2 linked regions of the Spinactinospora alkalitolerans genome follow. The protein of the gene in region 2 interacts with the protein of the main gene of each other region in a pairwise test. Links are inferred from orthologs where the notes say so. Each region holds a gene or a part of one and is shown on either strand. Other genes may lie near its edges. The genes, in order: rlmB and HDA32_RS24400.

What was found.
Region 1: the proteins of HDA32_RS24400 (region 2) and rlmB interact in binary tests that used the Escherichia coli proteins (3 or more experiments, as listed by UniProt). The link is inferred for Spinactinospora alkalitolerans from one-to-one orthologs.

Annotation. Positions count from the first base shown.
Region 1 is NZ_JACCCC010000001.1:259,606-262,761, forward strand. What follows is about bases 110-2,955. They hold rlmB (23S rRNA (guanosine(2251)-2'-O)-methyltransferase RlmB), read left to right. Parts: upstream 110-966; coding sequence 967-1,944; downstream 1,945-2,955. Other genes in these bases: cysS (cysteine--tRNA ligase), read left to right, coding at 110-849; HDA32_RS01355 (serine hydrolase domain-containing protein), read left to right, coding at 2,480-2,955. Also shown: more of cysS, read left to right, coding at 1-109; more of HDA32_RS01355, read left to right, coding at 2,956-3,156. UniProt on the Escherichia coli protein: Specifically methylates the ribose of guanosine 2251 in 23S rRNA.
Region 2 is NZ_JACCCC010000001.1:5,486,804-5,489,989, forward strand. The notes cover bases 63-2,938. They hold HDA32_RS24400 (NAD(P)H-hydrate dehydratase), read right to left. Parts: upstream 2,308-2,938; coding sequence 817-2,307; downstream 63-816. Other genes in these bases: HDA32_RS24395 (NUDIX domain-containing protein), read left to right, coding at 72-575; HDA32_RS24405 (VOC family protein), read right to left, coding at 2,602-2,938. In the rest of the region: more of HDA32_RS24405, read right to left, coding at 2,939-2,973. UniProt on the Escherichia coli protein: Bifunctional enzyme that catalyzes the epimerization of the S- and R-forms of NAD(P)HX and the dehydration of the S-form of NAD(P)HX at the expense of ADP, which is converted to AMP.

The sequences.
Region 1 (3,156 bases), 5.2 Mb from region 2 along the record:
CTGTGGAAGGGCGCGCGCCCGGGCGAGCCGAGCTGGGAGACGCCGTGGGGCCCCGGTCGGCCGGGCTGGCACCTGGAGTGCTCGGCCATGGCCACCAGGTACCTCGGCGCCGCCTTCGACATCCACGGCGGCGGGCTCGACCTCGTGTTCCCGCACCACGAGAACGAGATGGCCCAGTCCAACGCGGCCGGCGACGACTTCGCCCGCTACTGGCTGCACAACGGGCTGCTGACCATGGGCGGCGAGAAGATGAGCAAGTCGCTCGGCAACTCGCTGCTGATCCCGGAGATGGTGCGCAGGGTCCGCCCGGTGGAGCTGCGCTACTACCTGGGCCAGGCGCACTACCGCTCCGTCATCGACTACTCCGAGGAGGCGCTGCGGGAGGCCGCGGCCGCCTACCAGCGCATCGAGGGCTTCCTGACCCGGACGGTCGAGGTCGCCGGCCCGGTGGAGCCGGCCGACCGGGTCCCGGCGGAGTTCGCTTCGGCGCTCGACGACGACCTCGGGGTGTCCCAGGGGCTCGCCGTCGTGCACGGCCACGTCCGCGAGGGCAACTCCGCGCTCGCCGAGGGCGGCAAGGAGCGGGCCGCCGAACTCGCCGCGCAGTTGCGGGCGATGCTCGACGTGCTCGGTGTCGACCCGCTGTCGGCGCAGTGGTCCGGGGGAGAGGCGACCGGCCTGCGCGACGTGGTCGACGCCCTGGTCTCGGTCGCACTGGAGCAGCGCCAGGCCGCCCGCGCCCGTAAGGACTACGCTGCGGCCGACGAGATCCGCGACCGGCTCGGCGCGGCCGGGATCATGGTCGAGGACACTCCCCGCGGTCCGCGCTGGGAGCTCAAGCGGGACTAGAAGGTCTCCGGCAGCGGCCCCGCGCGGGGCGGGGCCGCGATAATCAGGATTGTGGGCCACGGCCGACCACGGTCGTGGCCTTGCCGCGTGTACGCGGGGAAGGGAAGGGCGAGCGCGATGCCGTCGAACAAGAGCAAGAAGGGCCCGACCAAGGGCAGCGGTGGCAAGGGCCGGCGTTCCCTCGAGGGCAAGAAGGGCACCCTGCCCGCCGAGGAGCGGCACTGGTACGCGGACAAGCAGCGCAGCCGTGCGGCCAAGCGGCCGCAGCAGGGCGGTACCGCGCCGGGCGGTGAGGGCGCCGCGCGTCCGCGCTCCGGCGGGCGGCGCGACGGGAGCGGGCCGGAGCTGCTGGTCGGCCGCAACCCGGTCGTGGAGGCGCTGCGCGCAGAGGTCCCGGCGACCAGGCTGTTCCTGGCCAACAGCCTCGACAGCGACGAGCGGATCAACGAGGCCGCCAAGCTCGCCGGAGCCGCCGGGGTCGACATCAACGAGGTGAACCGCTCCGAACTGGACCGCCGCTGCGAGAGCAACGGCCAGCCGGGCGCCGCCCACCAGGGCATCGCGCTGCAGGTGCGGCCCTACCGCTACTGGGCGGCCGAGGACCTGCTCGACGCGGCCACCCAGGCCGAGACCCCCGCGCTGGTCGTCGCGCTGGACGGCGTCACCGACCCGCACAACCTGGGCGCCATCGCCCGTTCGGCCTCGGCGTTCGGCGCGCACGGCCTGCTCATCCCGGAGCGCCGGGCCGCGAGCGTGACCATGACGGCGTGGAAGACATCGGCGGGCACGCTCGCCCGGCTGCCGGTCGCGCAGGCCGTCAACCTGACCCGGACACTGGAGTCCTACAAGAAGGCCGGCCTGTTCACGGTGGGCCTCGACGCGGGCGGCGACACCCGCCTGGACCACCTGGAGCTGGCGACGGGGCCGCTGGTCGTCGTGATCGGCTCGGAGGGCAAGGGCCTGTCACGCCTGGTCCGCGAGACCTGCGACGTGGTCGCGAGCATCCCGATCAGCGGCGCGGAGTCGCTGAACGCGTCGGTGGCCGCCGGGGTGTCGCTCTACGAGGTGGCCCGGCGCCGCTCGTCAGCGGACTAGCCGCGAGCCGGTACCATTCGACTGGGTGTCCACGACACCGGCCGGCGTAGCTCAATCGGCAGAGCAATCGCCTTGTAAGCGATAGGTTAGGGGTTCAAGTCCCCTCGCCGGCTCTCACAGTCCTCCACCTGCGCAAACGCAGGATCGGTAGCCCGAACCGGCCGACCGCGCCGCTCATGCGGCGATCGCCTGCGGCCTCTTTCCGCGGCGGCGTCACCGCACCAGCGCACCACGGCCGCTCCCAGGGAGGACCGCAGCGACGCCCACCACGCTCCTTCGGGACGCTCGAACGTCTTCACCATGTAGATGAGCACCGGCCCGTCATCCGCCCCGCCCCGGCTTCCCGCCATACCGAAAACACCGCGCCTGCTGCCCGCGGCCTCCCCGTGCGTACGTTCGGTGGTGGTCGGTGGGCGAGCGATCCGTGTTTCGGTCCATCCCTTTGACGGCATTGGGACGGTGGCGTACGGGGGAACGGGTGACGGATTCCCTCTTGCGGGTATCCGGCCATGGGGAGAGCCGTGAGGAGGGGCGCGTGCGGGACGGGGATTGGGTTGCGGACACCGGGACGGAGATCCGCGGTGTCCTGAAGGTGATGGTCGACGCCGGATGGCTGCCCGGCGGGGTCGCCGTCGTCGGGACCGGCAGCATGTGGGAGTTCGTCGCCGTCGGGGAGATCGGCACCGGGCTCGACGGCGCGCCGGCGGCCCCCGATGTGTACTACGACGTCGCCAGCCTGACCAAGGTCATGGCCACCTGGCCGCTCGTGGGACAGGCGGTCGCCGAGGGCCTGCTCGATCTCGACGCCCCGATGTCCGAATACGTCGGCGGCGGCCCCTATGCCGGCGGCGCGGTGACGACGCGCCAGATCCTCACCCACACCTCGCGGCTGAATCCGGTGACCTGGCTGGAGCGCTACGTCGGGACCGAGCAGGACCTGATCGAGGCGATCCTGCTGGAGCCGCTGGAGGAGGAGGGGCACCGCTACATCGACCGGGGCTTCATCCTGCTCGGGCTGCTGCTGGAGCGGCTGCTCGGCGAGCCGCTGGACCGGTTGGCGGCGCGGGTGTGGCGCCCGGCCGGGATGTCGGCGACCGCCTACGGCCCGCTGCCGCGCACCCCGAGCGTCGCCCCGACCGAGCAGCGCATCCCCGGTACCGCGCCCACCTGGGGCGTGGTGCACGACGAGGCGGCCGCGCTGATGGGCGGCGT
Region 2 (3,186 bases):
GACGGACCACGGCGCCCGGCAGGGCTGCGCCGTGGAGTTGGCGTCGCGAGCCGCGAGGGGAGTGGACCGGCATGGCCGCGGAGGTGCGCGTCGGCACCGGAATCGAGATCCCGCCGGTCGACGAGGGCAGGCGCTGGGTCGTGGGAGCCGTGATCACCGACGGCCGGGGCCGGGCCTTCGCGCAGCGCCGCGCGCCGCACCGGCGGATCTTCCCCGATTCCTGGGACATCGTCGGCGGGCACGTCGAGGCCGGCGAGACCGTCCTGGAGGCGCTGGGCCGCGAGATCGCCGAGGAGACCGGCTGGGCGCTCACCGAGGTCGTCGCCGACCTCGGCAGCCTGGTGTGGACGCCGGACGACGGGATCGAGCGCTTCGAGGTCGACTACCTGGTCCGGGTCGAGGGCGACCTGGACGCTCCCGCCCTGGAATGGGACAGGCACACCGAGTTCGCCTGGGTCGGCGACGACCAGCTCGACCTGCTCGCCGACCGTAACGACCCCACCCATACATTCGTCGCCGACATCGTGGCGCTGGGTTTGACCTTGAGTTCTGACCTCGGCCATCGGGGGTCGTGAAACCCCAGCCCAAGGACGCAAGCCCGCGGTGACCGGGCGACGGTGCACGCCGCCCCCGCCCTCAGGGGGTCGAAGTGGAGGGGGCCCACCCGCGCGCCCTCCCTCCTGGGGTCGGCCTTCACGACCCCCTGGAGTCAAGGTGGAGGGGCCCACTCGCGCGCCCACTCCGTCCCGGGGCCGAGGTTGAAACCCAAGTTGAAGCGGGCACGCGAACTCGGGAACCGGCCGAGGGGCGGGGCTTTCAGCCGAGCACCGCGCGCAGTGCGGCGGGGACGGCGTCGACGAGGTCGGAGGCCGAGATGGCCGCGCCTCCGTGGGCGAGGCGGGCGGCGAGGCCGTGCACGTAGGCCCCGCACGTGGCGGCGTCCCTCGGGGGCAGGCCGGCGGCCAGCAGGGCGCCGATGAAACCCGCCAGCACGTCGCCGGTCCCGGCCGTGGCCAGCAGCGGAGTGCCGGTGGGGTTGACGACCGCCGGCCGGCCCGGCTCGGCGATGACCGTGGTGGAACCCTTCAGCAGGACCGTGCAGCCGTAGGCGTCGGCGGCGCGGGCGGCGTGGTCGAGGCGGCGGGCCTCGATGTCGGCGCGCTCGGTGCCGGGCAGCAGCCGGGCCAGCTCACCCGCGTGCGGGGTCAGCAGAGTGGGCGCCGCCCGCTCACTGACCAGGTGGGGGCGCTTGGCGAGCAGGGTGATGGCGTCGGCGTCGAGCAGCACCGGCAGATCGGCGCCGAGGACGGTCTCCAGTTCCACGACGGCGGCCGGGTGCAGTCCGCGGCCGGGGCCGACCACCCACGCCGCCACGCGACGGGGCAGGCTGCCCGCAGGATCGGTCGGGTCGAGGACCGAGACGACGGCCTCGGGCCAGCGGTTCAGCACCTCGGCCGCCGCCACCTCCTGGCCGACGTAGCGGACCATCCCGACGCCGCCGCGCAGCGCCCCCCCGACGCAGAGCACGGCGGCACCCCGGTAGCGGTCGCTGCCGGAGGCCACGGCGAGGACGCCGCGGCGGTACTTGTCGGACTCGGCCCCCGGGCGGGGCAGCAGCGCGGCGATGTCGTCGGCCTGCGGGGACTGCGCCCGGGGCTCCGGCAGTTCCGGGGCCAGCCCGATGTCGACGAACTCCACCACGCCGGCGCGCTCGGCGCCGGGGGCGGCGAACAGACCGGGCTTGTGGGTGCCGAAGGTGACGGTGATGTCGGCGCGCACGGCGGGACCGTCGACGGCCCCGGTGTCGGCGTCGATGCCGCTGGGCAGGTCGACGGCGACGACCGTCGCGCCGGCCGCTCCGGCGCGGTCCGCGAGCGCGGCGTGCGGTTCGCGCAGGCCGCCGGTACCGCCGATGCCCACGAGCCCGTCGATGATGAGGTCGGCCGCCGCGATCTCGGCCCCGGCCGCGTCGGCGGCGGCCGCGTCGGCGCCGGACACCTCCTGGGCCCGGCCGCCGGCCGCCCGCAGCGCCGCCAGCCCGCCCTCGTGCACGCGGGACCCGGCCAGGAGCGCCCGCACCCCCGCGCCCCGGCGCGCGAGCGCGGCCCCGGCGTACAGCGCGTCGCCGCCGTTGTCCCCGCTGCCGACGAGCAGCACCACGCGCGATCCGTACACCCCGGGCAGCACCCGCGCGCACACCGTGGCCAGCCCCGCGGCGGCCCTGCGCATGAGCGCGCCGTCCGGCAGCCGCGCCATGAGCGCGCCCTCGGCCTCGCGAACGGTGCCCACCGTGTGTGCGTAACGCATGCGGTCTCCTCGCCACTCCGCCGTGCCGTGCTTCGCTGCCGCGTCAATGCTTACACCAGTCCACTGGCGGCAACGAGGACCATGCCACCGCGGGCGGGGCCGTCTGCCTTCGGAGTTACCGAGGTCCGCTGTGCGGCCTTGTGGACCAGGCTTCGCCGATCTCGACCTTGCGGGTCCTGAGAACGTTGGTGGTTTCAAGGGTTGCCGCAGCGGCTCGGCAGGGGCTGGAGGGCAGCCATCGACCACCCCGCCGCAACCACCACCGGAAACCACCGGGCGGCTCGGCCGCTCCCGCTACTCTCCCGGCCTGATGCACACGCAGAACGGGTGGCCGGCCGGGTCGAGCAGGACCCGCCACCGGTCGCCCCCGGGCTGGAAGGCGGGCCTGGTGGCGCCGAGTGCGACGCACCTCTCCTCGGCCGCGTCCAGGTCGTCCACGTGCATGTCCAGGTGGAACCGCTTGGCGGCCGAGGTGTCCGGCCACTCCGGCGGCCGGTAGCCCTCGATCCGGCCGAACCCGATCGAGGTCCCCTCCCCCGAGACCATCGCGTACTCCTCCTCGCTGTGGACCACCTTCCAGTCCAGGACCGCGCCGTAGAACCCGGCGAGCGCGCTCGGGTCCGCGCAGTCGAGGTTGAGCATGGCGAGGGTTGCGGTGGCGGTCATGGTGACACTGCCTTTCGGTCGGATCGTGCGCATCGTCGGCGCCCGCCGCCCATCCGGCGGGCGCCACCCATGCTCCGCATCCCACCTGACAACCGATGTCAGTCGACCTGGCCGAACCCCCGGCGACCGCCGAGGCGCGGGCGGCACAGCGCCGCTCCACGCGAACGTCGCGTACGGTCGGGGAAAGTCCGTTTCTCCTTTCCCGCCGCGTCG